3 regions of the Pseudomonas sp. TE12234 genome follow, and region 2 is predicted to be linked to each of the others. Evidence: predicted binding sites of a transcription regulator. Region 2 holds the regulator's gene; each other region holds the start of a gene.
The links. Region 2 encodes sigma-54, which starts transcription at its own class of promoters, with help from an activator protein. Its sites were predicted from a motif close to ANTGGCATNNANNTTGCTNT; they were not measured.
Positions count from the first base shown of each region.

Region 1: a site for sigma-54 is predicted at 1,966-1,985, ahead of ACVWYU_RS12795 (circularly permuted type 2 ATP-grasp protein). Genes of this name have one in related genera too.
Region 3: a site for sigma-54 is predicted at 6,427-6,446, ahead of ACVWYU_RS20740 (CmpA/NrtA family ABC transporter substrate-binding protein). Genes of this name have one in related genera too.

Region 1 covers NZ_JBSSEP010000007.1:1,367-11,858, forward strand. The annotation lists gene ACVWYU_RS12790 (alpha-E domain-containing protein) at 1-511, opposite strand, end outside; gene ACVWYU_RS12795 (circularly permuted type 2 ATP-grasp protein) at 524-1,933, opposite strand; gene ACVWYU_RS12800 (ribonuclease E inhibitor RraB) at 2,298-2,639, opposite strand; gene ACVWYU_RS12805 (hypothetical protein) at 2,851-3,084, opposite strand; gene speE (polyamine aminopropyltransferase) at 3,215-4,090, opposite strand; gene ACVWYU_RS12815 (PLDc N-terminal domain-containing protein) at 4,355-4,546, opposite strand; gene ACVWYU_RS12820 (hypothetical protein) at 4,630-5,160, opposite strand; gene ACVWYU_RS12825 (ankyrin repeat domain-containing protein) at 5,265-5,783, opposite strand; gene ACVWYU_RS12830 (long-chain-acyl-CoA synthetase) at 5,880-7,718, opposite strand; gene ACVWYU_RS12835 (hypothetical protein) at 7,681-7,944, shown strand; gene ACVWYU_RS12840 (DUF3509 domain-containing protein) at 8,063-8,341, shown strand; gene mtnC (acireductone synthase) at 8,449-9,150, opposite strand; gene ACVWYU_RS12850 (1,2-dihydroxy-3-keto-5-methylthiopentene dioxygenase) at 9,155-9,700, opposite strand; gene ACVWYU_RS12855 (methylthioribulose 1-phosphate dehydratase) at 9,720-10,346, opposite strand; gene ACVWYU_RS12860 (MFS transporter) at 10,343-10,492, opposite strand, start outside.
Region 2 covers NZ_JBSSEP010000006.1:99,219-109,710, reverse strand. The annotation lists gene ACVWYU_RS11965 (YhdP family protein) at 1-2,300, shown strand, start outside; gene ACVWYU_RS11960 (carbon-nitrogen hydrolase family protein) at 2,371-3,225, shown strand; gene tldD (metalloprotease TldD) at 3,238-4,680, shown strand; gene yjgA (ribosome biogenesis factor YjgA) at 4,729-5,253, opposite strand; gene pmbA (metalloprotease PmbA) at 5,362-6,708, shown strand; gene ACVWYU_RS11940 (HPr family phosphocarrier protein) at 6,798-7,073, opposite strand; gene rapZ (RNase adapter RapZ) at 7,089-7,946, opposite strand; gene ptsN (PTS IIA-like nitrogen regulatory protein PtsN) at 7,949-8,413, opposite strand; gene hpf (ribosome hibernation-promoting factor, HPF/YfiA family) at 8,426-8,734, opposite strand; gene ACVWYU_RS11920 (RNA polymerase factor sigma-54) at 8,809-10,302, opposite strand; gene lptB (LPS export ABC transporter ATP-binding protein) at 10,486-10,492, opposite strand, start outside.
Region 3 covers NZ_JBSSEP010000014.1:45,575-56,066, forward strand. The annotation lists partial or broken gene ACVWYU_RS20720 (NAD(P)/FAD-dependent oxidoreductase) at 1-967, opposite strand, end outside; gene ACVWYU_RS20725 (protein kinase domain-containing protein) at 1,258-2,925, opposite strand; gene ACVWYU_RS20730 (nitrate/nitrite transporter) at 2,933-4,144, opposite strand; gene ACVWYU_RS20735 (ANTAR domain-containing response regulator) at 4,505-5,080, opposite strand; gene ACVWYU_RS20740 (CmpA/NrtA family ABC transporter substrate-binding protein) at 5,096-6,307, opposite strand; gene ACVWYU_RS20745 (quinone-dependent dihydroorotate dehydrogenase) at 6,537-7,556, shown strand; gene rmf (ribosome modulation factor) at 7,711-7,926, opposite strand; gene rlmKL (bifunctional 23S rRNA (guanine(2069)-N(7))-methyltransferase RlmK/23S rRNA (guanine(2445)-N(2))-methyltransferase RlmL) at 8,458-10,492, shown strand, end outside.

The sequences.
Region 1 (10,492 bases), on a different contig from region 2:
GCTCAATGAAGGTCCCCAGGCGAATGAAGCGGAACGCATCGTTACGCATGATCGTGCCGTAGGACGCGCCCCGGAACAGGTGGGACCGTTCCTTGATCCACTCGCAGAAACGGCTCATGCCGTAGCGACTCAAGCCTTGCTCGGCAATACCGCGAATTTCCAGCCAGGTCGCGTTGATGTTTTCCCACATGTCGGCGGTGATTCGGCCACGTACCGCGTGAGCACTGGCCCGCGCGGCACCGAGGCAGCTGTAGATGCTGGCCGGATTGGCCGCATCCAGGGCGAAAAAATGCAGCAGTCGTTCGGCGTGCAATTCGCCGTGGCGTTCGAGGTAATCGTCCAGGGTGCCGGTGATCAGCAGCGGCATGGCCAGTTCGTGCAGGCCGTCACCGCGTCCATCCTGTGGCATCAGCGACAGCGAATAACTGATGTCGAGCATCCGTGCGAGATTTTCCGCCCGCTCCAGGTAACGCGACATCCAATACAGATCCGAGGCAGTTCTACTTAACATGACAGGCTTCCTTCAATCCTCGACCACCCAGGTGTCCTTGGTTCCGCCGCCCTGGGAGGAGTTCACCACCAGGGAGCCTTCGCGCAGGGCGACACGGGTCAAACCACCGGGCACGACCCGGGTTTCGCGACCAGACAATACAAACGGACGCAAGTCGATGTGACGTGGCGCGATGCCGCTTTCGACAAAGGTCGGACAGGTCGACAACGACAGCGTCGGTTGCGCGATATAGGCATGGGGCTTGGCAATGATCCGCGCGCGGAAGGCTTCGATTTCCGCTGCCGTCGCCGCCGGCCCCACCAGCATTCCGTAGCCGCCGGAGCCCTGGGTTTCCTTGACCACCAGTTCCGGCAAATGGGCCAGTACGTGGGAAAGTTCCGAGGGGTTACGGCACTGCCAGGTCGGTACGTTCTTCAGGATCGGTTCTTCATCCAGATAGAAACGGATCATGTCGGTGACGAACGGGTACACCGACTTGTCGTCCGCCACCCCGGTGCCGATGGCATTGGCCAACACGACATTGCCGGATCGGTAAGACGACAGCAGCCCTGGCACGCCGAGCATCGAATCCGGATTGAACGCCAGCGGGTCGAGGAAGGCGTCGTCGAGGCGACGGTAGATCACATCGACGGCTTTAGGCCCGTCAGTGGTGCGCATGAACACCTTGTCGTCACGTACGAACAGGTCCGCGCCCTCCACCAGCTCCACGCCCATTTCCCGTGCCAGGAACGCATGTTCGAAAAACGCGCTGTTGAAACGCCCCGGCGTCAGCACAACAACGCTCGGGTTGTCGATCGGGCTGGAGCTTTTCAGGGTATCGAGCAGCAGGTTCGGGTAGTGGTCGATGGGGGCGATGCGTTGTGCCGCGAACAGTTCGGGGAACAGTCGCATCATCATCTTGCGGTCTTCGAGCATGTAGCTGACGCCGCTCGGCGTTCGCAGATTGTCTTCAAGCACGTAATAGGTGCCGTCGCCGTCGCGCACCAGATCGACGCCCGAGATATGCGAGTAGATATCGCGGTGCAGATCCAGCCCTTGCATTGCCAACTGGTATTGCTCGTTGGCCAGCACCTGCTCGGCCGGAATGATGCCGGCCTTGATGATGCGTTGCTCGTGATAGAGGTCGGCGAGAAACATGTTCAACGCCTTGACCCGCTGGATGCAGCCGCGCTCGACAATGCGCCATTCACTGGCGGGAATGCTGCGGGGAATGGTGTCGAAGGGAATCAGTCGCTCTGTCCCTTGCTCATCACCGTAGAGCGTGAAAGTAATCCCGGCGCGATGAAACAACAGATCGGCCTCGCGTCGCCGTTGTGCCAAAAGCTCGTCAGGCGTTTCGGCCAGCCAACGGGCAAACTCCCGATAATGCGGGCGGACCTGGCCGCCGGCATCGTACATCTCATCAAAATAGGTGCGGATCATGCCGTACTCCTTGTCACCCGGACATACAGGCCTTCGCAAGGCCCGTGCCATCGGCAGAAACGCTTTGATATCAATCAGTTGGATAATCACCCCGCACGCACCGCACCAATCCTGTGCGGCAAATGCCCCAACCCGATCGCCTCCGCTTCATTGCAAGGCGTTGTTGACGCCTGTCACCAGCATAGTCGGTAGGTTGCGGCTTGCCGGCGAAGTGTTTTTTAGTCATGTGGTGCGCTCGGGGACGCCTTCGCTGGCAAGTCGGATCGCCGCACCGCAGCGCCTTGTATTCAACTTCCGATCCGCTCAAACGAAAACGGCCAACCCGAGGGTCAGCCGTTAGTGATGCTTGCTGCTGTTCATAAGCTTATGCGAGTCGCCCTCGTACCTCCTGTTTGACACCCCAGCCTTCAATGATGCCGCCCAATGGCTCGACCACAGCTTCGAAACCCTGTTCGAAATCGCCGATGTCATCGTAAGTGGCGTACATGACCTTGCTCAGTTCAAGTGCCCATGCGCCGTCATCGCGCACACTGATTTGCGCATTCAGGGATTCACCACGGTAATGACCTGCCGCCCTGCGTGCCCGCTCCTCGTCCGGGAAAATGGCGTAGAACTCGATGGGATGGAACCGTGAAAAGTCGAAACCGCCTTCTTTCATGCGGCGCAGAACGCTGCTGCTGATATCTTCTTGATAGGCTGTGCTCATGAAACGTCCTCCTCAAACTGATGGATAGACTTTCCGTACTCCCAGCGTGCGCAACCGAACGGTGCGAACGACGGCATCCGGTGTGCCGACGGGAAACAAGCATGGAGCTGACAAGACCAGACCTTAGCGATCCATTCGCTGATCTCGCTTGCAGATTAGCCCCAAGATAGAGCCGCTGCCAAGGCCTGGTTGAGAATGTAACAAGAGATATTCAGATTGGCGTGATGCCGAGGATTTGAATGCTGTTCTGGGCCCTGAGACTTTTGACAGTCGCATCGGCGGTTCGCCCTTCCAGATCGTTCAGATCCAGTTCGGCGGCGACGGGGAGCAATCGGGCCTTGATGAGTTTGGCCGCGTGTTCGTTATCCGGGCACTCGTCGCACTCAAAGACTTCGTCGACAGTTTCACCGTGATCATCCACGAAAGTGATTTTCCACTTTTGCATCAGTGCCTCCTCGATAAAACCCATGGATGGGCCTCTATCCATCTCGACCTTGATAGCTGGCTAATCGTTCCGCCAATCCACACGATCGATCTGCAGGAGCGAGCTTGCTCACTCCCGCATGGGTGCATCATCAGTCGTTGCTGGGCTTGTTCACCGCCTGCAATACGTATTGCGGCAAGGCAAAGGCGCCGATGTGGATTTCCGGATTGTAGTAGCGGGTGATGATGCCACTGCCGGCAAAACGCTGTTGCAGGGTTTCGCGGGACAATTTGCGATAAGCGGTATTGGTCGCGCCCCAGGCGAAGGTCATCGCCCCGCCGATGTAAGTCGGCACGGCGGCCTGATAGAAGTGCCAGTCCGGGAACAGGCTGCGAAGGCGACCGGCGGTGGTCTTGACCTCTTCGATCTGCATGAACGGCGTGCCGTTCTGCGTGACCAGGATGCCGCCTTCGTTCAGGCAACGGTGGCACGCCTGATAGAAGTTTTCCGAGAACAGCACTTCGCCTGGCCCGATCGGGTCGGTGGAGTCGGAAATGATCACGTCGAACTTTTCAGTGGTGGTGGCGACGAAACGCATGCCGTCGTCGATGACCAGGTTCAGGCGTGGATCGTCGAACGCGCCCTTGGAGTGATTCGGCAGGAATTCCTTGCACATGTCGACCACGGTACCGTCGATCTCGACCATGGTGATGTGCTCGACGCTGCGGTGCCTGGCCACTTCACGCAACATGCCGCCGTCGCCACCACCGATGATCAACACGCGCTTGGCGGTGCCATGGGCGAGGATCGGCACGTGGGTGAGCATTTCGTGGTAGATGAATTCGTCGGCTTCGGTGGTCTGGATCACGCCGTCCAGCGCCATGACCCGGCCCATGCGCGAGTTCTCGAAAATCACCAGGTGCTGGTGTTCGGTGCGAACTTCGTGCAGCAGTTTTTCCATGCGAAAACGCTGGCCATAGCCTTCGTAGAGGGTTTCCAGGTAATCGTTGGTCGGGGTGGTGCTCATGGGAAGCGCTCCGATGATTGCGGGTGGCAACGGACGGTTACCCGCCCATGATGGCCAATCGATCGGCTCGATTGCCCGGGAAAGGCGCGCATTTTACGTCGCGGAAGATGACAGGTCGAACCTCACTCGATGGCTCGCCAGAATGCCTTGTGGGAGCGAGCCTGCTCGCGATAGCGATTTGTCCGCCACATTAATTCTGAATGTGCCGCCGTCATCGCGAGCAGGCTCGCTCCCACAGGTTTTATGTCGCTTGGGAGAATGACTTCAGATCCGTACGTTACCCCGTGGCCCGGCGATCGCCCAGATGATCAGCCCCAAAACCGGCAGCAACAGGATCAACAGCACCCAGAGGACTTTCATCCCGGTTTCGGCGCCACTTTTCAGTACGTTGATGATGGCCCAGATGTCCAGGGCAAGGATGATCAGGCCTACCAGGCTGTTGAACGTGGAACCCATGGTGACGCTCCTGAAGAGTGATTGGCCCTCTTAGGATAGCTGCCCAAGGCCAGGGTTCCGTTTTTATTGACAGCTTTGGCGTTTCAGACGTGGATGGCGACTTTCAAGGCTTCCAGGGACGGTGCAGCGGCGATCCCCACTTCGGCGCACAACTCAAGCACCCGAGGCACGTCGTTGCCATAGACCAGAACCACTTGCAGTTCGTCGTCGAGCAACTGGCTGAAGTTCATCAGTACATAGCCACCGTTTTCCTTGTTCAGGCTGCTCATTTGCACCTGGATGCGATTGAGCGCGGTCAGGGCTTCGGTCTTGGCCAGTTGTTTGGGCTTGAGATTGAATTCGACACCCGGCCCGAACGAAGCAACGATCTGCGCAAACAGGTCCATGTAGGTGTCGGCCTGGAACAGCACGGTCTCCGGCAGGCTGCCGACCACTACCCATTCGCCCAGCGGGATCGGGAAGGTGTCGTCGTAATTGATGTCAGGGTTGGCCGCCAGAAAAGCCTCTGGGTCCGCGTATGCCTGGGCCGCCTCGTCAGCGACCTTGAGGATTTCGTCATCGCCCATGCACCCGGAGCTGATTTTGCTGATGAGTTCGACGAGTGCGGCTTTCATGGGGGCAGATCCTGTAGCGAGGGAATTTTGAGGGCGCGAAGGATAACGCATTCAAGATGACAGTGTGGCGAGGGAACTGGCTCCCTCGCCACAGAAGAACAGCGTCAGCCCGGCAGTTTTTCCAGTTGCGCAACGGTATCGACCGCCCCCATGGTCCTGGCGGCCTCCAGCGCGGTGATGCCATTGGCGTCCTTGGCTTTCGGGTCGGCGCCCTTGCTGATCAGGTAGTCGACGATGGCGACGCGGTTGAACATCGCCGCCATCATCAGCGCGGTACGGCCATCGAAAGACGAGCCTTCGACTTGCGCCCCACCTTCCACCAACGCCGTGACTACTGCCAGGTCACCCTTGAAGGCGGCACCGGCAATCGGGCTCTGGCCGTTGTCGTTGCGGATTTCCGGATCGGCCTTGTGTTCGAGCAAGACTTTTACCGTGTCCAGATGACCATGGTAAGCGGCGAGCATCAGCAAGGTGTCGCCCTTGTGATTGCGCAGGTTCGGCGGCAGGCCCTTGGTCAGCAGCGCAGCCATCATGGCCGCATCGCCCTCGCGTGCCTTGTTGAATACCTGCTCGGCAAATTCGGCCGCTTCTTCGGGGGTCATCTGGCGGCTTTTGTCGGACATTGAACGCTCCACTTTCAGTTATTCGCAAAGCCGACAGTTTCCCGAGCAGCCCCGGCACTGTCACTTCTTTTTTCTGAAACGAGGCCATAGGCACACTCAATATCGATATCGACCGCCGTGAATATCCTTCAGCACCTGCTCGGTCACCTGCACGTACGTTTCGGTTCCCGGCAGCCAGGCGTAGATCGGGTCAGCGCCGGTCCGGGCCGGGTCGAACGCTTCATCCTTGAGCCGGGTTTTCTGGTATTTGAACGTCCCGGTGGTCTCCATCTTCACTTTCACCCGCAGGAATAACGGCACGGCGTAGGCCGGCATCTGTTGCCGGGCAAAGGCCAGCAGTTCGGTGAAATCCAGGGTGGCCAGGGATTCGGCCGGCGTGATGGCGGCCATCCCGGCGCGACCATTGGTATCACGGACTTCCACGCCATAGGCCACGGCTTCGGAGATTTGCGGGTGTCGCAGGAGGATGTTCTCGACCTCGGTGGTCGAAACGTTTTCCCCCTTCCAGCGATAGGTATCGCCCAGTCGATCAACAAACTGCGCATGGCCAAACCCAATGTTGCGCAGCAGATCGCCCGTATTGAAGTAGCGGTCGCCCTTGACGAACACGTCGTGGAGCACGACTTTTTCAGTCTTTTGCGGATCGGTGTAACCGTCCAGCGGCGCCTTGTCGTCTATTTTGGCCAGCAACAAACCCTGCTCACCCTTGCCGACCTTGCGCATGAAGCCGTTGGCCTGGCGAATCGGCGCGCCGCTGTCGTGATCGTAAACCGCCAACTCCCAGGACATCAGGGAAAAACCGACGGTGTTGTCGAAATTCAGAATGTTGGTGAAACCGATGTTGCCGTCACTGGCGGCGTACAGCTCGCAAATGTGACGCACGCCGAAACGTGTCTTGAATTCGCCCCATGCGCCAGGGCGCAGGCCGTTGCCGATCATTTTGGTGACAGCGTGCTTGCGGTCGTCGGCACTGCGCGGTTGATCGACCAGATAACGGCACAATTCGCCGACGTAACCGAGGGTGGTCGCGCGGTATTTGCGCACATCGTTCCAGAACTGACTGGCGCTGAACTTGCGGCGGATGGCGAATCCCGAGGCACCGCTGATGGCCGAGCCCCAGCACACACAAAGCCCGGTGGCGTGATAGAGCGGCAAGCTGCAATAGACGATATCGTCCGGGCGCATGTCCAGCGCGATCATGCCGAAGCTCGCCGAGCTGCGCATCCAGCGCCCATGCTTGAACACTCCGGCCTTGGGCAGCCCGGTGGTACCCGAGGTGTAGATATAGAAACAGGGGTCGTCGCAAAACACCTGCTGAGTGTTGACGGGGTTGTCGCCGGGGCTGTCGATGCTGGCGGTCATCAGGTTGATGAAACCCTCGGGAGCAATGCCAGGATGGCTGTAGGTATCCCGATCAGCGACAAACCAGGTGCGAGGCCGCGCAATCGAAACCCGCTCGCGCACCGCCAAATACGCCGCGACCAATTCTTCGCCGACGACGATGGCCGCCGGCGCGACCAGATTCAGGCTATGCACCAGGGTATCGCGGGTCTGCGAGGTATTGAGCAAGGCGCTGATCGCACCGACCTTGGCCACCGCCAATATCGTCACCAGCAGCTCCGGACGGTTCTCGATGAATACCGCCACCACATCGCCCTTGCCGATGCCTTGGGCAATCAAGTGATGGGCGATGCGATTGGCCCACTCGTTGACCTGTGCATAAGTCAGCACCACCTCGCCGAACAGCAAGGCCGGGCCCTGGGGATTGCGCAAGGTGGCTTGTTCGAAACTCCAGCCCAGGCCACACGCTTGGGTCGGGTCCTTGACGTTAGCCACCTTCATCCCCTTCACCACCCGTGGAATGGCTTTGGCAATGGTCGGCAGCTTGCGGAGCATCATGCCCCAGGTGATCGTGTCGCTTGGCGTGCGGCTCATGATTGCTCCCGTTCTGTCTTCTTATTGTCGGGCGGCGTTGATTGAGCCCGAAAATACGTCAACGGTTCTTGAGCTGTACACGCGGTTTTTGAAATGTTTTGTATCCGCCACAGCGATGTTGGAAATCATGAGCATCTGCGCGCGCAATGGTTCCATCGAATCGCCGACGACCACGCAAAATGCAGGATGCACGATGGCCATTCATGCAAATTGCACGGAAGAATAAATCAGTAAAAATATTAACTTACTGATTTATATAGAATTTTAGTTAATGGGCGTACTGGCACAATCACTGCAACTACCTCCTCATGCTTGCCATTCCAGAGCTAACGGAGCCGAAAGACATGAGCCTGATCCAAGAAAAATTTTCGTCCTTGTTCTCCAACTTCGAAGTCACCACCCAGGCACGACCTGACGGCGGGATTCTGCTGACCCTGCGCGGTGGCGAAGACAAAGTGTTCAAGCGCTCGATTTCCTACCAGCAATTGCACAACGGCGATCAACTGTCGTGGGTCATCAGCGCGATTCGCCGAGACCTCGCCGAACAGGCCAGCGAATTGCCGCAAATCTCGATGCTCCAGAGCCAGCAGCGGTTTGCCTTGCCCACCTATCATTCGCTGTAAAGCCTGAAACAACTGTAGGAGCGAGCCTGCTCGCGATGGTCGTCAACGATGACGCCTGTGGCCTGGTTAAACGCGGGCACTCCGGTCCATCGCCAGCAGGCTGGCTCCTACGGGTTATGTGTGGCCCGGAACGAAGCGGGATCGATCCGCGCAAAACTGTCCACCGTGACATGCCCCGCCAACGCCCCGCCCTCACGGGCCAGTCCGCATGTGGCCATCCCCGCTGTGCGCGCCGCATTCAGCTCTTCGACGATATCCGACAGAAACAGAACCTGCGAGGCTTGCACGCCAATGGCCTGGGTGATGCGGGTATAGGACTGCGCTTCGCGCTTGGGTCCTGATGTGGTGTCGAAGTAGCCGCTGAACAGCGGCGTCAAATCCCCTGCCTCCGAGCAACCGAAAATCAGGCGCTGGGCCTGGATCGAGCCCGAGGAATACACAAACAGTTGATAGCCATCCTGATGCCAGCGTTTCAGCGCTTCGACGGCATCCGGGTACACATGACCTTTCAACTGACCTGCCTGATAACCCTGCGCCCACACCATCCCTTGCAAGGCCTTGAGCGGCGTGGCCTTGCGGTCTTCGGCAATCCAGCTCAGCAGAATCCCGATCACCCGCTCGACGTCGGCATCCGGCTCGTCGCTGTCGCGGCGCACGCTGGCCAGTTGTTCGGCGACGTCGTTGCGCCCGGCGTTCTGACGGACAAAATCGGGCAGGTGTTTCGCGGCATAGGGGAACAGCACGTCAAACACAAAACTCACCGCGCTGGTGGTGCCTTCGATGTCGGTGAGAATTGCTTTGATCGGCATCGTTTCAATCCTCAAGACGCGGGAAGCGGCCAGCGATGTCATCGCCGGTGAAATTGGCCACCCAGCCTTCCGGGTTGTTGAACAGGCGAATCGCGACGAAATGCGGATGCTCGCCCATGTCGAACCAGTGCCTGGTACCGGCGGGCACCGAGATCAGGTCGTTTTTCTCGCAGAGCACGGCGTAGACGTAATCGTCGATGTGCAGGGTGAACAAGCCACGGCCGGCGACGAAAAAGCGCACTTCATCCTCGGCATGACGGTGCTCATCAAGGAATTTGGCGCGCAATTCGGCTTTTTGCGGGTGATCGCTGTTCAGGCTGATTACGTCGACTGTGATGTAACCGCGCTCGGTCATCAGCCGGTCAATCTGCTCTTGATAAGCGCCGATCACTTCTTCCTGACTGGCGCCCGGCTGGATCTTCGCCGCCGCTTGCCAGCGATCAAACCGCACGCCCTGCTCGGCCAGGGTCGAGGCGATGTCTTCGAAATGGGTCAGCACCTTGTTTGGAATGTCAGGGCTTGAGACGTGGTAGACGGACAGGCTGCTCATCAGGCAACTCCTAAACGGTTCATGCTTTACGGTTAGAGAGCGAGCGGGTTTTCAACTCGCACTCGAACAAGAATTCAAAGGCCTCGATCTGCCGCAGGGCGTCGCTCATGCGCGCGCCCCAGGTGTAGAGGCCATGGCCGCGAATCAGGTAGCCGACACAATCGGGATGAGCGTCGAGCCAAGGCTGCACCTTGGCGGCGAGGCGCGCAATGTCCTGATCGTTATCGAAAATCGGCACCCGCACCCGCGTCTCGTGGGTGGTCACGCCACTGAAGGCTTTTTGCAGTTCGTAATCTTCGAAATCGATGAAGTCTTCAGGCGTCAGGCGCGACAGCACCGTGGCGTTCACCGAATGAGTGTGCAACACCGCGCCGATCTCCGGGCGCCAGCTGTAGAGCTGAGTGTGCAGCAGGGTTTCGGCGGACGGCTTCTTGCCGGGCTCCAGGCTGTTGCCCGACAGATCCGTGGCCAGCACATCGTCCAGGCCCAATTGGCCCTTGTGCTTGCCCGACACCGTCAACAGCACTTCGGTTGGCGACAGGCGGGTCGAATAATTGCTGCTGGTGGCGGGCGACCAGCCGCGGCCATACAGAAAACGTCCGGCGTCGATGATTTCCCGGGCGAGGTGTTCACGGGTAAGGCTCATGGCCTGTCCTCTTGCATGCACGTGGCAATGATAACGGCAGCCGCCAGGGCTGCGAGGCTGGCAATACTAAAGGTCAATGCGGCGCCCAGGACGTTCCAGCTGTAGCCGGAGTACAACGCGCCCAGGGCGCCGCCAGTCCCGGCCAA
Region 2 (10,492 bases):
AAGACTACATGGACCTGCGGGTCGGCATGGTCGACGGGGATGGACGCTATACCGCCAAGTATTTACCAGCCGTCCTCAGCCCGGCACTCGACGAATGGCTGCGTACAGCGATTCTCAAGGGGGCAGTCGATCAGGGTTTCTTCCAGTACCAAGGGTCGCTGAACCACGGCGCCGAAGATGCCGCCCGCAGCATCAGTCTGTTTTTCAAGGTGCACGATGCCGAGTTGGCGTTTCAACCGGGCTGGCCGCATGTCAGCAAGGTCACGGGGGACGTGTTCGTCGAGGACAGCGGCGTGCGGATTCTGGCCAGCAAGGGGCAGTTGCTCGACACCCAGGTCAGCGATATTTACGTCAACATTCCTCATGTTCCGGAAGGGCAGAGTATTCATCTGTTCCTCGACGGCGGGTTTGCCGGCGGCTTGGGTGATGGCCTGAAAATTCTTAAGGAAGCGCCGATCGGCACTGCCGATACTTTTGCCGGCTGGGAAGGTGAGGGTGATCTGCAAGGCAAACTTAAGCTGGATATTCCGTTGGTCAAAGGCGAGCAGCCGAAGATCATTGTCGATTTCAAAACGGCAAAGGCCCGTTTGAAATTGCCCGAGCCTCCTCTTGAACTGACTCAGCTCAAAGGTGATTTTCGTTTCGACAGCAGCAAAGGGTTGAGCGGCCAGAACATCACGGCAAAGGCGTTCGACAAACCGGTGAGTGCACAGATATTTGCCGATGGTCGTGAGGGCAAGCTCAATACCCGTGTCACGGCCTCGGGGCAGGTCGAAGTCAAGAAACTTGCGAACTGGCTGAGCGTCACTCAGCCGTTGCCGGCGAGCGGCGTGATCCCCTATCAATTGCAACTGACCCTCAATGGCGGCGATAGCCAGTTGATGGTCAACTCCAATCTCAAAGGTGTCGCCGTCGATTTGCCGGCTCCCTTCGGCATGTCAGTCGAAACCGGGCGTGACACGACGTTCCGCATGACCTTGCAAGGGGCAGAGCGACGCTACTGGGTGAATTACGGCGAATTGGCGAACTTCACCTTTGCCGCACCTCCCGGAAATTTTGCCGAGGGTCGCGGTGAGTTGTTCCTCGGTAATGGCAATGCCGTATTGCCTGGTGCAAAGGGCTTGCGAGTGCGCGGCGTGTTGTCGGAGCTGGATGTCGGCCCCTGGCAGGATCTGGTGAACAAATACGCCGGGCAAGACCCGGGGGGCAGTGCCAAGCAATTGCTCAGCAGTGCCGATTTCAAGGTCGGCAAGCTCAGCGCATTGGGAACGACCCTGGATCAGGCATCCGTGCAGTTAACGCGCAAACCGGCCGCCTGGGCTTTGCAGCTCGACAGTCAGCAGGTCAAGGGCACCGCCAGCATTCCCGATGCGAAAGCCGCGCCGATGGTCATTAATCTGCAGTACGTGCGTTTGCCGGCACCCGATCCGAAGGTCCTTGCCGACGAAAACTCGCCGGACCCGCTGGCCTCCGTGGACCCGACGAAGATCCCGGCGCTGGATATCACCATCAACCAACTGTTCCAGGGCAATGATCTGGTCGGTGCCTGGTCGCTCAAGGTTCGTCCGACTGCCAAGGGGATCGCCCTCAACTCACTGGATATGGGCCTCAAGGGCATCCTGTTGCAAGGCAGTGGTGGCTGGGAAGGCGCGCCCGGTTCCAGCACAAGCTGGTACAAGGGGCGGATCAGCGGCAAGAACCTGGCGGATGTGCTCAAGGGATGGGGCTTTGCACCGAGCGTGACCAGCCAGGAGTTCCGTATGGATGTCGATGGTCGCTGGCCCGGTTCGCCGGCCTGGCTGGCCAGCAAGCGTTTCTCCGGGACCCTCAATGCCTCAATGAGTGAGGGCCAGTTTGTTGAAGTCGAAGGAGGCGCCCAGGCATTGCGGGTGTTCGGCCTGCTCAACTTCAACTCCATTGGCCGGCGGCTGCGCCTGGATTTTTCCGACCTGTTCGGCAAAGGCTTGAGCTATGACCGGGTCAAGGGTCTGTTGGTGGCGACCAACGGCGTCTACGTGACCCGTGAGCCCATCCAGATGACCGGTCCGTCGAGCAATGTTGAACTCGACGGCACCCTGAACCTGGTGGGTGATCAGATCGACGCCAAGCTGATGGTGACGTTGCCGGTGACCAACAACCTGCCGATTGCCGCCCTGATCGTGGGCGCGCCTGCCGTCGGTGGCGCTCTGTTCCTGATCGACAAGTTGATCGGTGACCGCGTGGCCCGCTTTGCCAGTGTGAAGTACACCGTCAAGGGGCCATGGAAAGAGCCGAAAATCACCTATGACAAGCCTTTTTGACGCTCTTTTTCAGAACCCACACTCCAAGCCTATGGAGTAGCATGGACGCCTATCCATTCAGGAGCGCGCCATGTCTGTAGCGGTGATTCAAATGGTCAGTCAGAGCGATGTGCTGGCCAACCTGGCCCAGGCCCGTCAATTGCTCGAGCAAGCGGCGGCCGGCGGTGCGGCGCTTGCCGTGCTGCCGGAAAACTTCGCGGCCATGGGTCGGCGTGACATTGCCGACATCGGCCGCGCCGAGGCGCTGGGCGAAGGCCCGATCCTGCCCTGGTTGAAACAGACCGCTCGCGACCTCAAGTTATGGATAGTGGCCGGCACCTTGCCGTTACCGCCCGTGGATCAGCCGACGGCCAAGGTGCATGCTTGTTCGTTGCTGGTCGATGATCAGGGTGAGACGGTCGCGCGTTATGACAAGCTGCATTTGTTCGATGTGGACGTGGCAGACAATCGCGGCCGTTATCGCGAATCCGATGACTATGCTTATGGCAGTGGCGTCGTGGTCGCCGACACACCGGTGGGGCGAGTCGGCCTGACGGTCTGCTATGACCTGCGCTTCCCGGAGCTGTACAGCGAATTGCGTGCTGCCGGCGCGGAGCTGATTACCGCGCCGTCCGCCTTTACTGCGGTGACCGGCGCCGCGCACTGGGACGTGTTGATTCGCGCGCGGGCCATCGAAACCCAGTGTTATGTGCTCGCGGCCGCCCAGGGCGGAACCCATCCGGGACCGCGGGAAACCTGGGGGCATGCCGCCATCATCGATCCATGGGGGCGTGTGCTGGCACAAAAGGATCAGGGTGAGGCCGTGCTGCTGGCTGAACGAGACTGCAGTGAACAGGCGTCCATCAGGGCGCGGATGCCGGTGTCCAGTCACCGGCGCTTTTTCTCGCAGGGCGCTGAGCGACCTGCATCAGAACGACGAATTTAAGGCGTAAAGCATATGAGCGAGTTGTTGTCCTCAGTCAGTGATCATCTCCTGGCACCCGGTGGCGTGACGATCGAGAGCCTGCAGGGTGTGCTCGGCGACTTGGCCGGCCCGGGTATCGATGCCGCCGACCTGTATTTTCAAGGGCAGATTTCCGAGTCCTGGGCGTTGGAAGACGGCATCGTCAAGGAAGGCAGCTTCAACCTTGACCAGGGTGTGGGCGTGCGGGCGCAATCGGGTGAAAAGACCGGTTTTGCCTACAGCAACGCCATCACGCTGGAAGCCTTGGGTGCGGCGGCCCGTGCCGCCCGTTCGATCTCCCGTGCCGGGCAAAACGGCACTGTGCAGGCATTCACCACTCAGGACGTCGCGCAACTCTACGGGCCAGACAATCCTCTGGAAGTGCTGACCCGCGCCGAGAAAGTCGATCTGCTCAAGCGTATCGATGCCGCGACCCGCGCGCTCGATCCCCGCATCCAGCAAGTTACCGTGAGCATGGCCGGTGTCTGGGAGCGGATTCTGGTGGCGTCCACCGATGGCGGTCTGGCAGCAGATGTTCGTCCGCTGGTGCGTTTCAACGTCAGCGTGATCGTTGAGCAGAACGGCCGTCGTGAGCGCGGTGGTCACGGCGGTGGCGGCCGCACCGATTACCGTTATTTCCTCGCTGAAGATCGCGCCATGGGCTATGCCCGTGAAGCGCTGCGACAGGCGCTGGTCAATCTGGAAGCCATTCCGGCTCCGGCCGGTACATTGCCGGTGGTGCTGGGTTCCGGTTGGTCGGGTGTGCTGCTGCACGAAGCGGTTGGCCACGGTCTGGAGGGCGACTTCAACCGTAAGGGCAGTTCGGCCTACAGCGGACGCATGGGCGAGATGGTTGCATCCAAACTCTGCACCATTGTCGATGATGGCACGCTGGCCGGACGCCGTGGCTCCTTGAGCGTTGACGATGAAGGTACGCCGACCGAGTGCACGACACTGATCGAAAACGGCGTACTCAAAGGCTACATGCAGGACAAGCTCAACGCGCGCCTGATGGGCGTTGCCCGCACGGGTAACGGCCGTCGTGAATCCTATGCGCACCTGCCAATGCCGCGCATGACCAACACCTACATGCTCGCCGGTGAAAGCGATCCGGCGGAAATCATCGCCTCGGTGAAGCGCGGTATCTATTGCGCCAACCTTGGCGGCGGCCAGGTGGACATTACCAGCGGCAAGTTCGTGTTCTCCACCAGCGAGGCGTACCTGATCGAAGACGGCAAGATCACCGCTCCGGTCAAGGGCGCGACCCTGATCGGTAACGGGCCGGAAGCCATGAGCAAAGTGTCGATGGTCGGTAACGATCTGTCGCTGGATAGCGGTGTGGGGACATGCGGCAAGGATGGGCAGTCGGTGCCGGTGGGTGTCGGCCAGCCAACGCTGAAGATTGATGCGATCACCGTGGGTGGCACGGGCGCGTAAGGCGTGGAGCTGCGGGTGAGCCGCCAGGCGACTCACCCGATCAGAGTCTCAGCGCAGACCGCGTTGAGTCTCGTCCAGCTCACGGATGTACTTGAAGATTTTACGGCTCGATGCCGGTGGCTTGTTGGTCGCCAATTCGTGCTGGGCCTGACGGATCAGGGAGCGCAATTGCTGGCGATCAGCCTCCGGGTAGTCGATGACGAACTTCTCCAGGACTGCGTCGTCGCCGGCGATCAGGCGATCACGCCAGCGCTCCAGGTTGTGGAAGCGTTCGTTGTATTGGCGAGTGGAGGCATCGAGTTGATCGAGCAAAACCAGAATGGCGTCAGTGTCCTGATCGCGCATCAGTTTGCCGATGAACTGAAGGTGCCGTTTACGCGCGATGTTCGCAACGTGCTTGGGCGCATCGGCCAAGGCCCGGCGCAACGCGTCGGTCAAGGGCAGTTTTGCCAGCAAGTCAGGCTTGAGTGTTGTAAGGCGCTCGCCAAGGTCAACCAGAGCATGCAGCTCGCGTTTGACCTGGGATTTGCTTTTTTCTCCCGTATCGAGGGAGTCGTCGTAAGAATCAACCATGGTGGCCGTCCGCAAAGAAACGCCGCCATGATAACCAGTCGGGGGCCGCTTGTCCGGCCCGGTCGCTCGATGACCTATACCGAAAGCAGAATTTGAGTGGAGAACAGCATGAGTGCAGTTGAAAGCGTCGGCCCACAAGCGTTGCCGGCACTGCAAGAACAAGTCGAGCAAATCATCGCTGAAGCCAAGCGTCAGGGGGCCAGTGCCTGTGAAGTGGCGGTGTCCCTGGAGCAGGGCCTGTCGACCACGGTGCGCCAGCGCGAAGTTGAAACCGTCGAATTCAACCGTGATCAGGGTTTTGGCATCACCTTGTACGTTGGCCAGCGCAAGGGTTCGGCCAGCACCTCGGCCAGCGGTCCTGAGGCGATTCGTGAAACCGTGGCCGCCGCCTTGGCCATTGCCAAACACACCTCTGAAGACGAAGCGTCGGGCCTGGCGGATGCCGCTTTGATGGCTCGTGACATTCAGGATTTCGACCTGTTCCACCAATGGGATATCACGCCAGAGCAGGCAATCGAGCAGGCCCTGGCCTGTGAAGCGGCCGCGTTTGCTGCCGACAGCCGGATCAAGAATGCCGACGGCACTACGCTGAGCACCCACCAAGGTTGCCGTGTTTACGGTAACAGCCACGGGTTTGTTGGCGGTTACGCTTCGACCCGACACAGCCTGAGCTGTGTAATGATCGCCGAGGCCGATGGCCAGATGCAGCGCGATTACTGGTATGACGTGAACCGTCAGGGCAATTTGCTGGCTGATCCGGTGAGCATCGGACAGCGTGCCGCGCAACGTGCAGCGAGTCGTCTTGGGGCGCGTCCGGTGCCGACCTGCGAAGTGCCAGTGCTGTTTTCCGCTGAGTTGGCCGGTGGTTTGTTCGGTAGCTTCCTGTCGGCGATTTCCGGCGGCAGTCTTTATCGCAAATCATCGTTCCTCGAAGGCACCCTGGGGCAAAAGCTGTTTCCGGAATGGCTGACCATCGACGAGCGGCCACACTTGATGCGAGCCATGGGCAGCGCGGCGTTCGATGGTGATGGACTGGCGACCTACGCCAAGCCGTTCGTCGAAAAGGGCGAGCTGGTCTCTTACATCCTCGGTACTTACTCCGGTCGCAAACTCGGCATGCCGAGCACCGCGAATGCCGGCGGGGTGCACAATCTGTTCGTTACCCATGGCGACGAGGATCAGGCAGCCTTGTTGCGTCGTATGGGACGCGGCTTGCTGGTCACGGAGTTGATGGGCCAGGGCTTGAACATGGTGACTGGCGATTACTCCCGTGGCGCGGCGGGTTACTGGGTAGAGAACGGCGAAATCCAGTTTGCCGTCCAGGAAGTCACCATCGCCGGCAACATGCGCGACATGTTCAAGCAGATCGTTGCCGTGGGTAATGACCTGGAACTGCGCAGCAACATTCGTACGGGTTCTGTGCTGATCGAGCGAATGACGGTGGCGGGCAGCTAAACCCGTTCGTCACAAAAAAGGCGCGCCACCTGATCTGGTGGTGCGCCTTTTTTATTGGGCTACAGAGCAGCTTTAGCCTGGATTGGCGTCTACTCGCCTTCGTCGAAATAGCGGTTGATCAAGTCTTTCAACGCATCCAGTGCCCTTTGCGCGTCTTCGCCTTCGGTGTTGATATAGATTTTGGTTCCCTTGCCCGCAGCGAGCATCATCATGGCCATGATGCTTTTGCCGTCGACCGTGGATTCCGGAGTGCGTCCTACTCTGATCGTGCAATCCTTGAACTCACCGGCGACCCCGACGAATTTTGCAGAAGCACGGGCATGCAAGCCGAGTTTGTTGATGATTTCGATTTCCAGAGCAGGCATCGCGGTGTGAATCCTTTAGCTGAGGTCGCGGTGGCGAACCTGGACGTTCTTCAGGGATTGTTGCAGCGTCTTGCCCAGGCGTTCGGTCAGGTAGACAGATCGGTGGTGCCCGCCGGTGCAGCCAATGGCAATAGTGACATAGGCGCGGTTGCTGGCGGCAAAGCGGGGCAACCATTTGAGCAGATATGTAGAAATATCCTGGAACATTTCTTCCACATCCGGCTGGGCAGCAAGGTACTCGGCAACGGGTTGATCAAGCCCGGACAGCGCCCGAAGCTCGGGTTTCCAGTAGGGATTGGGCAGGCAGCGCACGTCGAACACCAGATCGGCGTCCACCGGCATGCCACGCTTGAAGCCAAAGGATTCCACCAGAAACGCCGTACCGGGTTCCGGCTGGTTCAGCAGGCGCAGCTTGATCGTATCGCGCAACTGATACAGGTTAAGGTTGGTGGTATTGACCTTGAGGTCGGCGAGGTCGGCAATGGGGCCGAGCAAGCTGGTTTCATCGTTGATCGCCTCGGCCAGCGAGCGATTGGCACTGCTCAGTGGATGACGGCGACGGGTTTCGGAAAAGCGTTTAAGCAGGGTTTCTTCATCAGCGTCCAGGTACAGCACATCGCACTGGATATGCCGGCTGCGGACTTCTTCCAGCAGCTCGGGAAACCGCGACAGGTGGCTCGGCAGGTTGCGTGCATCGATGGAGACAGCAACGAGTGGCTGTACCAGCTCGGTGTGAATCAACGAGCGTTCGGCAAGTTCCGGCAGCAACCCGGCAGGCAGGTTGTCGATGCAGTAGTAGCCGTTGTCCTCAAGCACATCGAGGGCGGTACTTTTACCCGAGCCGGAACGGCCGCTGACGATGATCAAACGCATGATTACTGACCGTTTTGCTCGTTCAGGACAACCTGATACAAGGCTTCATTGCTCGGGGCACTGCGCAGTTTTTCGCGCACTTCCTTGCGGTCGAGCATGCTGGCGATCTGGCGCAAAAGCTCCAGGTGCGCATCGGTAGCAGCTTCCGGGACCAACAGAACGAACAACAGGTCAACCGGTGCGCCATCGATGGCGTCGAAATCTATGGGGGCGTCAAGGTGCATCAAAGCGCTGATGGGCGAGGTACAACCCTTCAGGCGACAGTGGGGAATGGCGATACCGTTGCCAAAACCGGTCGAGCCGAGTTTTTCGCGGGCAATCAAAGCCTCGAAGACATCTTGCATCTCCAGATCCGGCACTTCCCGGGCGATCAGGTTGGCAATTTGCTCGAGGGCTTTCTTTTTACTGCCGCCCGGCACGTTCACCAGGGAACGGCCGGGGGTCAGGATGCTTTCAAGTCGGATCATGGGTTGGGAGTGTTAACGACCCGTAGCGCCCTGAAGGAGGCTCTGGGTCTTTTCCTTATGCTTTTTGAGTTGTTTGTCCAGCTTGTCGGTCAGTGCGTCGATCGCCGCGTACATGTCGGTATGTTCCGCGTTGGCGACCACTTCATTGCCGGGAATATGCAGCGTGGCTTCGATTTTCTGCTTCAACTTTTCGACGGTCATCGTGACCTGAACGTTGGTGATCTTGTCGAAATGCCTCTCTAATCGTTCGAGTTTTTCGCCGATGTAGGTGCGAAGAGGTTCGGTCACTTCCAGTTGGTGTCCACTGATGTTGACTTGCATACAGCTTCTCCTTCGTTGCCAGTGCATAAAGCGGTAGATCAGATGATCTACCACTGGAACGCTGTGGCGTGGCTCTACATCAACCGCTTGCGTTCGCTCGAAGGCGCGATCCCCAGGGATTCGCGGTACTTGGCGACGGTGCGGCGAGCCACCTGAATGCCTTGTGCCTCCAGTAAACCAGCGATCTTGCTGTCACTCAACGGCTTTTTCTGATTTTCCGCAGCAACCAGTTTTTTGATGATCGCGCGGATCGCCGTGGACGAGCATTCGCCACCTTCGGAGGTGCTGACATGGCTGGAGAAAAAGTATTTCAGTTCATATATGCCCCGAGGGGTATGCATGAATTTCTGTGTGGTCACGCGTGAAATCGTCGATTCGTGCATGCCGACCGCCTCGGCGATGTCATGCAGAACCAGCGGCTTCATGGCTTCGTCGCCGTACTCCAGGAAGCCGCGTTGATGCTCGACGATCTGGGTGGCTACTTTCATCAGGGTTTCGTTGCGGCTTTGCAGGCTTTTGATGAACCAGCGGGCTTCCTGCAACTGATTGCGCATGAAGGTGTTGTCGGCGCTGGTGTCGGCGCGACGCACGAAACCGGCGTACTGGGCGTTGACCCGAAGACGTGGAACCGACTCCTGATTGAGCTCCACCAGCCAGCGTTCGTTGTCCTTGCGCACGATCACGTCGGGAACGACGTATTCGGCTTCAGTGGACTCGATCTGCGAGCCTGGGCGTGGGTTAAGGCTCTGAACCAGTTCGATCACCTGGCGCAGTTCGTCTTCCTTGAGCTTCATGCGGCGCATCAGTTGACTGTAATCGCGGCTGCCGAGCAGGTCGATGAAATCGGTGACCAGGCGCTTGGCTTCGTTCAGCCAAGGGGTTTTGGCCGGCAACTGACGTAATTGCAGCAGCAGGCATTCGCCCAGGTTGCGGGCACCAATACCGGCGGGTTCGAATTGCTGGATGCGGTGCAGAACAGCTTCGATTTCGTCCAGTTCGATGTCCAGTTCCGGATCGAAGGCTTCGAGGATTTCCTCGAGCGTCTCGTCCAGATAGCCCTGATTGTTGATGCAATCAATCAGGGTCACGGCGATCAGGCGATCGGTGTCGGACATTGGCGCCAGGTTCAATTGCCACAACAGGTGGCTTTGCAGGCTTTCGCCGGCCGATGTGCGGGTGGTGAAATCCCACTCGTCGTCATCGTTGCTCGGCAGGCTGCTGGCACTGGTCTGGTAGACGTCTTCCCAGGCGGTGTCGACGGGCAGTTCATTGGGAATGCGCTCGTTCCAGTCGCCTTCCTCGAGGTTATCAACCGTCGGTGCGCTTTCCTGGTAGGAGGGTTCCTGAATGTCGGGGTTGGGCTTCTGTTCGACGTTGTCGGCCAGGGGGTCGGTGTTATCGAAGTCGTCGCCGTCTTCCTGGCGTTCGAGCATCGGATTGGACTCCAGGGCCTCCTGGATTTCCTGTTGCAGGTCCAGGGTCGACAATTGGAGCAGGCGGATGGCCTGTTGCAGCTGCGGTGTCATCGTCAGCTGCTGGCCCATTCTCAAGACTAGCGATGGTTTCATGGCAGGGGCTTAACACCTTATTCGCCGGCGCACATGCGCCATCCACTACAGGGCGCCGGAGCGCCAAACATAAGCAAATTATATGCCCGAAACTGAAGTGTTTGCCTAGAGCGCTGTAACAATAAAAAAATGTTGATTTTTTATCGAGACAAGCGCCCGTCGACTAGCCAGACACCTCAGTGCTTACAGG
Region 3 (10,492 bases), on a different contig from region 2:
TCAATTTGGTCGAGGTCACCGAGCCTTTGTAGCTGGCGAAGCCCAGTTGTGCGAGATGATTGGCGCAAACCTTGGCCTGGTCGAACAACGGCGCCACCAGGCCATAGGCGATGCCGCGATGGCTGGCGCATTCGCCGATGGCGTAGACCCGTGGGTCGTAGGTTTGCAGGGTATCGTTGACCAGAATCCCGCGGTTGCAAGGGAGGCCGGATTGTTCCGCGAGTTCGATGTTGGGGCGGATGCCGGCGGCCATTACCACCAGATCGGCGGGAATAATGTCGCCGTTCCTGAACTCCACCGAGCCAACCCGGCCATTACCGGCATCGTGCAGCGCCTGGGTTTGCTCGCAGAGGCGAAAGTGCAGGCCGCGGGCCTCCAGGGCATTTTGCAGCAGCTGCCCGCTGGTCTTGTCCAGTTGCCGATCCAGCAGCCATTGGCCGAGGTGCACGACGGTGACGTGCATGCCCCGCAGCATCAGGCCGTTGGCCGCCTCCAGCCCCAGCAGTCCACCACCGATGACCACCGCGTGTTTATGGGTTTTGGCGGTGTCGATCATGACCTGGGTGTCGGCGATGTCACGGTAGCCGATCACGCCCTGCAGCGTGTTGCCGGGAATCGGCAGGATGAATGGGCTGGAGCCTGTGGCGATCAACAGGCGATCGTATTCGGCCACGGTGCCGTCTTCGGCAATGACCCGGCGCCTGACCCGGTCGATTTCCACGACTTTGCGGTTGAGCAGCAACTTGATGTCGTTTTCCAGGTACCAGTCCAGGTCGTTGAGTACGATCTCTTCGAAGGTCTGCTCGCCAGCCAGCACCGGCGACAGCAGGATACGGTTGTAATTGGTATGGGGTTCGGCGCCGAAGACCGTGATGTCGTACAGCTCGTTGCTCAGTTTCAGCAGTTCTTCGAGGGTACGAACGCCGGCCATGCCGTTGCCGATCATCACCAGTTTGAGTTTTTTCATCAGGTCCTCCGGGGAACACAGACCCGCCTCTTCAGGCTTTCCAGGTCTGGCTCGACAATTTCGCGCAAACAAAAAAAGGCGTCCCGCCAGTTGCCTGACGGGGACGCCTTTGTCCGGTCCCGTTCTCTCGGGAAGCACAGTCTTCGTCGTTGAAGCCTGCACGTTATGTGTGATGAGAAGGCTAATGCAGTGGTTGTGCCAAGTCGTTCTGACCCATGGTTCGGCGTGTGTGCAGGCGTTCGCCATGGGCCAATGACGTTTTGATGCACCGATTCAACGCGCGGCGCCCATTAATGGAGCGCCAACACCAGTAGCACCAGATTCACCACCAGCGAAATCAGCGCCAGGGTCCGCCACACCTTCAACGGTTCGCGCTCCAGCAATGGCCGGGGGCGTACGCTCAAGCTGCGGCGCTCGCCCTGTTCCATCAGCAACAACCACTCTTCTGCGGTTTCAAAACGTTGAACCGGATCCGCCGCGACCGCGCGTTCCAGGGTTTGTATCAGCCATTCCGGGAGGTCGGGACGATAGCGGCTGGGACTCACCGGAACGCCGAACCGTGGGCGCTGGAAAGCTTCAATTTCGCCATAGGGAAAATGTCCGGTGAGCAGGACATACAGGGTCACGCCGACCGAGTACAAATCCTGTTGCGCACTCGGCGGGTCTCCGCGAAACGCTTCCGGCGCAATGTAGCTGGGGGTACCGGGCAGGGCAGAGGGTTCGTCGAGGGACAAGCCAGGGCAATAGGCGAGGCCGAAATCGAGCAGCCGCAACTCGCCGTCGTCCCCGAGCAGCAGGTTCTCCGGTTTGATATCGCGGTGCAGAATCTGCCGCCGATGCAGCATGCCCACCGCTCGCAACAGGCGTTCGGCCAGGTCTTGCCATTGCGCCAGCGGCAAGGGGCCGGCTTGTTCATGCAGTTGTGCCAGGGTCGATCCCGAATATTCGCGCATCACGTAGTACACATGCTGACGCTGACTGGCGGCATGCACTTCAGGGAAATGCCGCCCAGCGACACGCTTCAGAAACCATTCTTCCGACAACAACGCTTGCCCGGCCGGGTGATCGTCGCGCAAGTGAGCGGGCAGGGTTTTCAGCAACCAGGTTTGCCGCTGACTGTCACGCACGCGATAGAGCAGGGATTGCTGGCTCTGGCCGACTATCCCTTCGACCTGCCAGCCCTCGAAGTCCTGACCCGGTTTCAGTGCGGGCGGCAGTGGCCATTGCTGCAGTTGAATCAACGCGTCGCCGATGCTGGTTTCACCGAGGGCGTCGACCCGCACCAGCAAGGCGCTGGCATTGTCCTGGCTGCCGGCCAGGTGCGCGGCATTGACCAGGGTTTGTGCGGCGCTGTGCAGATCCGGTTGGTCACGCAGAATCGCGGCAATGGCCGTGTCACCCAGGACCGCCCAGACCCCGTCGCTGAGCAGTACAAAGCTTTCATCAAGACGCAATTCGCCGTCGAGAAAGTCCAGCACCAGGTGCTGATCGAGCCCCATCGCTCGTTTGAGCACATGCTGCATCCCCGGCTGGTCCCAGACGTGATCCTCGCTGATGCGCTGCAACTGATCGGCATGCCAGCGATACACCCGGCAATCGCCCACATGGGCCAGGGTGAAACGCCGGCCGCGCATGACCAATGCGCTGATCGTGGTCAGCAGCGGTTGTCCACCGCCGTTGGCCTGCAGCCAGCGGTTTTGCGCCAGCAGCAGACGATCCAGCGCCTGGGCGACGCCCCAGGTTTCCGGGGTGGCGTAGTAATCCAGTGCCAGCGCCTGCAGGGTAGAGCGAGCGGCCAGCCCACCGTCGGCGCACTGACTGACGCCGTCGGCGATGGCGAACAGGTAACCCTTGCTCGCCGCCAGCGCCGGGGCTGGTGTGACCAGCCGCAACGCATCCTGGTTTTCTTCGCGCGGGCCGATGGCGCTGGCTTCGGCGAAGCTCAGTTGCAGGCTCATCGCCGACTCAGACCCGCGCAGCGGTCACAGCGGCCGAACCCCAGGTGGTTCTCCAGCGACGTTTCACCCCGTGCAGGCCGAACCAGGCGAGGACGCCAAGGCTGGCGAACAGCCACAGGGCCATTTGGTAGCTGCCGGTGCTTTGCTTGATCGCACCCATGCCGGCCGCCAGGGCAAAACCGCCGATGCCGCCAGCCATGCCGATCAGACCGGTCATCACGCCGATTTCACGACGAAAACGCTGTGGTACCAACTGGAACACGGCGCCGTTGCCCGCACCGAGACCGAGCATGGTGCAGACGAAAAGTGCCAGCGCGGCGTAGGAACTCGGCAGGTTGAAGCCGACCGCGGCAATGCAGATCGCGGCCACGGTGTACATCGCCAACAGGGTGCGAATGCCGCCGAAACGGTCGGCCAGGGCACCGCCCAACGGGCGCATCAGGCTGCCACCGAACACGCAGGCGGCGGTGTAGTAGCCGGCAGTCACCGGGCTCAGGCCGTATTGATCGTTGAAATAGCCGGGCAGGGCGCTGGCCAGGCCGATGAAGCCACCGAAGGTCACGCTGTAGAAAAACATGAACCACCAACTGTCGCGGTCGCCCAAGGCCTTGAAGTAGTCGGCCATCGACTTGGCTTTCGGCCGTTCAGGCGCGTTTTTGGCCAGCCAGGCGAAAACGATCAACGACAGGATCAGTGGAATGAGGGCAAAACCGAACACGTTGCTCCAGCCATACGCCGCCGCCAGAACCGGCGCGATCAACGCCGCGAACACGGTGCCCGAGTTGCCGGCACCGGCGATGCCCATGGCTTTGCCTTGATGCTGCGGCGGATACCATTGCGATGCCAAAGGCAGGGCCACCGCGAAAGATGCGCCGGCCATGCCGAGGAACAAGCCCAGGACCAGAGCTTGCTCGTAGCTGTGAATGCCGAGCTTCCAGGCCCCGAACAGCGCGCAGATAACGATCACCTGGCCAATCAGGCCAGCGGTTTTCGGTGACAGGCGATCAGCCAGCATGCCCATGATGAAACGCAATACCGCGCCGGCGAGAATAGGCGTGGCCACCACCAGCCCGCGTTGTTGGGTGGTCAGGTGCAGGTCGGCGGCGATTTGCACAGCCAGGGGGCCAAGCAGGTACCAGACCATGAAGCTCAGATCGAAATAGAGGAAGGCGGCAAACAGGGTTGGGGTATGGCCGGATTTCCAGAAGCTTGAATTCATCGCGCACCTCAGCTGATAGGAGTCTCGAACGGGAGTCATGCAGGTGGGGCGCCTTGAGGGCTGCTCCACCAGCCCCGGGCAATGGGGCCAAAACAAAAAAACGCCGCCACCTGATTCGCCATGGGGCAAATGAGGTGAGCGACGTCTTTGTCGTAGGTGGGGCAACCGCCGTTGGTTACCGGTGTGGATTACGTAGCGAGATTTGTGCCAACCGTCGGTATTGGTTGGCTGAGGAAATTATTGTGGCGAGGGAGCTTGCTCCCGCTTGGGTGCGCAGCACTCACAAAGCAGGCAAGGCTGCCGGATTTTGGGGCGGCTTCGCAGCCCAGCGGGAGCAAGCTCCCTCGCCACAGGGGGGTGTCAGCCCAGCAGTTCACTCATCGCGATGATCTGCTCCGCCACCTGAATCAGCTTCTGCTGGCGGCTCATGGCCTGGCGGCGCATCAAGGTGTAGGCCTCTTCTTCATTGCAGTCCTTCATTTTCATCAGCAGCCCTTTGGCCAGCTCGATGCGCTTGCGCTCGGCCAGCTGCTGGTCGCGGGCGTGCAGTTGCGCGCGCAGGGCCTGGTCGCTTTCGAAGCGCGCCATGGCCACGTCGAGAATCGGCTGCAAGCGTTGGGCGTGAATACCTTCGACGATGTAGGCACTGACCCCGGACTTGATCGCCTGGCGCATCACGTCCGGATCGTGTTCATCGGTGAACATCACGATCGGTCGTGGTTGGTCGCGACTGACCAGTACCACTTGCTCCATCACATCGCGGCTCGGTGACTCGGTATCGATCAGAATCACATCCGGACGCACCGTTTCGACGCGCTCGGGCAGGTCGATGGTCAGTCCCGACTCGTCGATCACCTCGAACCCGGCCTCGGTCAGGGCCGCCTTCAGGCGTCCGACTTTTTTGGCGGTGTCGTTGATCAGCAGAATACGCAGCATGTTTGTAATCTCCTGTCAGCGGCTGGCCAGTCGGTACGAGCTGTCGCTCATGGCGTGCAGTTTGAAACTGCGGGCATAACCGGCAGGGTCCGAGCCGTCCCAGACCTTGCCGTCGATCAACTGGCTGCTGCGCATTTCCTTGTCCGGTGCGGCGACGCCAACGGCGCTGGCGGCCTCACGATACAAGCCCAGTTGTTGAACCTGGCGGGCCACCGCGAGGTAATCCGGATCGTCGCGCAGCAGGCCCCAGCGCCGGAACTGGGTCATGAACCACATGCCATCGGACAGGTACGGCAGATTGACTTCACCCTCGCCGTGGAAGCGCAAGGCGTGCGGATCCTGCCAGCGATTGCCGAGACCGTCGTCGTAGTCGCCCAGCAAACGCGGTTCAATGCATTCGAGCGGCGCATCGAGGTATTGCGCGGCACTGAGCAATTGCGCGGTGCTGCGACGATTTTCGCTACTTTGCTCGATGAAACGGCTGGCCTGCAGAATCGCCATCACCAACGCGCGGGCGGTGTTCGGGTATTGCTCGACGAAGGCGCGGGTGCAGCCCAGGACTTTTTCCGGGTGATCGGGCCAGAGGGTCTGGCTGGTCGCCATCGTAAAACCGAGGTTCTGTTGCACCGCGCTGGCCGCCCAGGGCTCGCCGACGCAGAAACCGTCGATGCGTCCCGCTTGCAGGTGCGCGACCATTTGCGGCGGCGGCACCACTACGCTGTCGACGTCCTGCAACGGATGAATGCCCTGGCTGGCGAGCCAGTAATACAGCCACATGGCGTGTGTGCCGGTGGGGAAGGTCTGGGCAAAGGTGAGTTTTGGGCGACTTTGGTGCACATGCCGGTCCAGTGCTTCAGGACTGGTCACGCCCAGCGCCTGCAAACCGTGGGAGAGGTTGATGCTCTGGCCGTTCTGGTTCAGTCCCATCAGTACGGCCATGTCTGTGGGCGCCACACCGCCGATGCCCAGGTGTACCGCGTAGATCAGGCCGTAGAGGCTATGGGCGGCGTCGAGTTCACCGCTGACCAGTTTGTCCCGCAGGTTGGCCCAGGATGGCTGGCGCTTGAGGTTCAAGGTCAGGCCGTAGGGCTGGGCGAAGCCCTGGGTGGCAGCGACCACGACTGAGGCGCAGTCGCTCAGGGCCATGAAGCCGAGGTTGATTTCGGACTTTTCCGGGGCATCGCTGCCATTTACCCAGGCCAGCGGGCCGGCTGATGGTTCGTTCATCGCGTCTTCACCTTGCAAAAAAAAGCGCCGTCCCGCGTCCTTGCACGCGCAAGGCCGGATGACGACGCCATTGTCCTTGCACTCATCCCGCCGTTGGCACGAGTGCTGATGACTGGAGCGGTGCAAGGCATATGCCATCGTCGATTGATTGAGTCGCGCGCCTCGCCTGTGGGCCTCTTGCCCGGCTATAATCGCCGCCACTTTTCATAGCCCAGAGTCAAAGCCGCCCATGTACACCCTGGCCCGTCAGCTGTTGTTCAAACTTTCCCCGGAAACCTCCCACGATCTGTCCCTGGACCTGATCGGCGCGGGCGGGCGTCTGGGGCTCAACGGCTTGTTGTGCAAGGCGCCGGCGAAGTTGCCGGTGACGGTCATGGGCCTGGACTTCCCGAACCCGGTGGGCCTGGCGGCCGGTCTGGACAAGAACGGCGCGGCCATTGACGGTTTTGCCCAGCTGGGTTTCGGCTTTGTCGAAATCGGCACCGTCACCCCGCGCCCTCAGCCGGGTAACCCTAAGCCACGGCTGTTTCGCCTGCCGGAGGCCGAGGCGATCATCAATCGCATGGGTTTCAACAACCTCGGCGTCGATCACCTGCTGGCCCGCGTCGCTGCGGCCAAGTACAAAGGTGTGCTGGGCATCAATATCGGCAAGAACTTCGATACCCCGGTCGAGCGTGCGGTCGACGATTACCTCATTTGCCTGGACAAGGTTTACGCCCATGCCAGCTATGTGACGGTCAACGTCAGCTCGCCGAACACGCCGGGGCTGCGCAGCCTGCAGTTCGGTGACTCGCTCAAGCAACTGCTGGCCGACCTGGCCACGCGCCGGGCGGAACTGGCGCTACGCCACGGCAAGCATGTGCCCCTGGCGATCAAGATCGCGCCGGACATGAGCGACGAGGAAACCGCGCAGGTCGCGCAGGCGTTGATCGAAACCGGAATGGACGCGGTCATCGCCACCAACACCACCCTGAGCCGCGTAGGCGTCGAAGGCATGGAGCACGGTGACGAGGCGGGTGGTTTGTCCGGCGCACCGGTTCGCGACAAGAGCACCCACACCGTGAGAGTGCTGGCGGCAGAGCTGGCGGGTCGCTTGCCGATCATCGCCGCGGGCGGTATCACCGAAGGCAGGCACGCAGCGGAGAAAATCACCGCCGGGGCGAGCCTGGTGCAGATCTACTCGGGCTTCATCTATAAAGGCCCGGCGCTGATTCGTGAGTCGGTAGACGCCATCGCAGCCCTGCGCTGATCCTTTGTAGGAGCAAGCTCGCTCCTAGAGAACGAACAGGCATAAAAAAGGGCTCCTCGAAGGAGCCCCTGGGCCGGAGCCCGCCGTCCGGATGGGACGTGCGTGGTTAATTCGTTACGTAATCAGATTGTCGTGTCGGAGTGTGTGCCCTGTGTTAGCCGACGGCGTGAAGTTCGTTGAGTCTGTGGATTCCCGCAGTGCCGGTCATACCGTCCCAGTGGTCGCCGCGTCCTTCTCGCCAGCCGTTAATCCAGGCTTGGCGTACCGACGGTAGAGTAAATGGGCAAAGCTCACGGGATTTGCCACCAACGCCATATTGATATCCGCGCAAAAACGCTCTTTCCAACGGATCACGCTTAAGTCTTCTCATAGGGTGTAGCCCTCACTTGTTGACTGTTTTCATCGCGTCGACCTCAATCGAGGTCAGGCAGAAAAACTCTGCCGTTGGGGGGCTCGCTGCCGGCGTGGCGAGCCAAGGTGTTGGCGTCATTGCGGCGCCAACCTGAGTTGAGTTCTAACCAATGCGTCACATCGAGGGAATGATCGTTTTGTCATAAGGACGTAACCATAAAGATGCTATGGCCATAAGTAACACGATGTTTGTCGCGTATTTATTGATCAAAGCCCTGTATGATCGGCCCCCCGCCGGATGCCGGGGTTAATCCTTTGGTGAGAATGCCTCGCGTTGCAGCGCGGGATTATTCGACGAAGGGTCGAGTTATGACATTTTGTTGCATCAACTTTTTTATCTGTCCTTGCATCTAAGCTCTTTTAACCCGAGCAGCAGGGGTGGAACGGCACACCTTCGTGCCACGCGGGCGCTCTTCGAGAAAAGCGCCTGATTGAAAACCGGGCCGGCAATGCGTTGCCGGCTCACTCAGCTAAAGGCTCTGGAACTCCCATGTCCGATCGTTTCGAACTCTTCCTCACTTGCCCCAAAGGCCTTGAAGGCCTGCTCATCGAGGAAGCCGTCGGGCTTGGCCTTGAGGAAGCGCGGGAGCACACCTCTGCCGTGCGCGGCATGGCCACCATGGAAACCGCTTATCGCCTGTGCCTGTGGTCGCGTCTGGCGAACCGCGTGCTGCTGGTGCTCAAGCGCTTCCCGATGAAGGACGCCGAAGACCTCTATCACGGCGTGCTCGATATCGAGTGGCAAGACCACATGCTCAACGACGGCACCCTGGCCGTCGAGTTCAGCGGTCACGGCTCGGGCATCGACAACACCCACTTCGGCGCCTTGAAGGTCAAGGATGCCATCGTCGACAAACTGCGCACCCCGCAAGGTGACCGCCCGTCCATCGACAAGCTCAACCCGGACCTGCGCATCCACCTGCGCCTGGACCGTGGCGAAGCGATCCTCTCCCTCGACCTGTCCGGCCACAGCCTGCACCAGCGCGGTTACCGCCTGCAGCAGGGCGCGGCGCCGCTGAAGGAAAACCTCGCGGCCGCCATCCTGATCCGTTCCGGCTGGCCACGCATTGCAGCCGAAGGCGGGGCGCTGGCGGACCCGATGTGCGGTGTTGGTACATTCCTCGTCGAAGCAGCAATGATCGCCGCCGACATGGCGCCGAACCTGCGCCGCGAGCAGTGGGGCTTCACCGCGTGGCTCGGTCACGTGCCGGCGCTGTGGAAAAAACTGCATGAAGAAGCCGTCGAGCGTGCCGCGGCCGGGCTGGCCAAGCCGCCGCTGTGGATTCGCGGTTACGAAGCCGACCCGCGTCTGATTCAGCCGGGCCGCAACAACGTCGAGCGTGCCGGCCTGAGCGAGTGGATCAAGATCTACCAGGGCGAAGTCGCGACCTTCGAGCCGCGCCCGGACCAGAACCAGAAAGGCCTGGTGATCTGCAACCCGCCGTACGGCGAGCGTCTGGGCGACGAGGCGAGCCTGCTCTACCTCTACCAGAACCTCGGCGAACGCCTGCGCCAGGCCTGCCTGAACTGGGAAGCGGCGGTGTTCACCGGCGCGCCGGACCTGGGCAAGCGCATGGGCATCCGCAGCCACAAGCAGTATTCGTTCTGGAACGGCGCCTTGCCGTGCAAATTGCTGCTGATCAAGGTGCTGCCGGACCAGTTCGTCACCGGTGAGCGTCGTTCCCCGGAACAGCGTCAGGCCGAGCGTGAGCAAGCGATCTATGATCAGGCGCCGACCGAGCCGCAAGAGCGCAAGTACAACAAAAACGGCAATCCGATCAAACCGGCGCCGGCACCGGCTCCGGTGATCGAGCAGCCGCGCCTGAGCGAAGGCGGGCAGATGTTCGCCAACCGCCTGCAAAAAAATCTCAAGGCGCTGGGCAAGTGGGTCAAGCGTGAGGGCATCGATTGCTACCGCGTCTACGATGCCGACATGCCGGAATACTCCATGGCCATCGACCTGTATCACGATTGGGTCCACGTTCAGGAATACGCTGCGCCGAAATCCATCGACCCGGAAAAGGCTTCGGCGCGCATGTTCGATGCCCTGGCGGCGATTCCGCAGGCCTTGAACATCGACAAGAGCCGTGTGGTGGTCAAGCGCCGCGAGCGTCAGAGCGGCACCAAACAGTACGAGCGTCAGGCTGCGCAGGGCAAATTCGTCGAGGTCAACGAAGGCGGCGTGAAGCTGCTGGTGAACCTCACCGATTACCTCGACACCGGGCTGTTCCTCGATCACCGGCCGATGCGCATGCGCATTCAGAAAGAGGCGGCCGGCAAGCGCTTCCTCAACCTGTTCTGCTACACCGCGACGGCCAGCGTTCATGCGGCCAAGGGCGGCGCGCGCAGCACCACCAGCGTCGACCTGTCGAAAACCTACCTGGACTGGGCGCGTCGCAACCTGTCGCTGAACGGATTTTCCGACAAGAACCGCCTGGAGCAGGGCGATGTGATGGCCTGGCTGGAAAATGCCCGTGAAGAGTACGACCTGATCTTCATCGACCCGCCGACCTTCTCCAACTCCA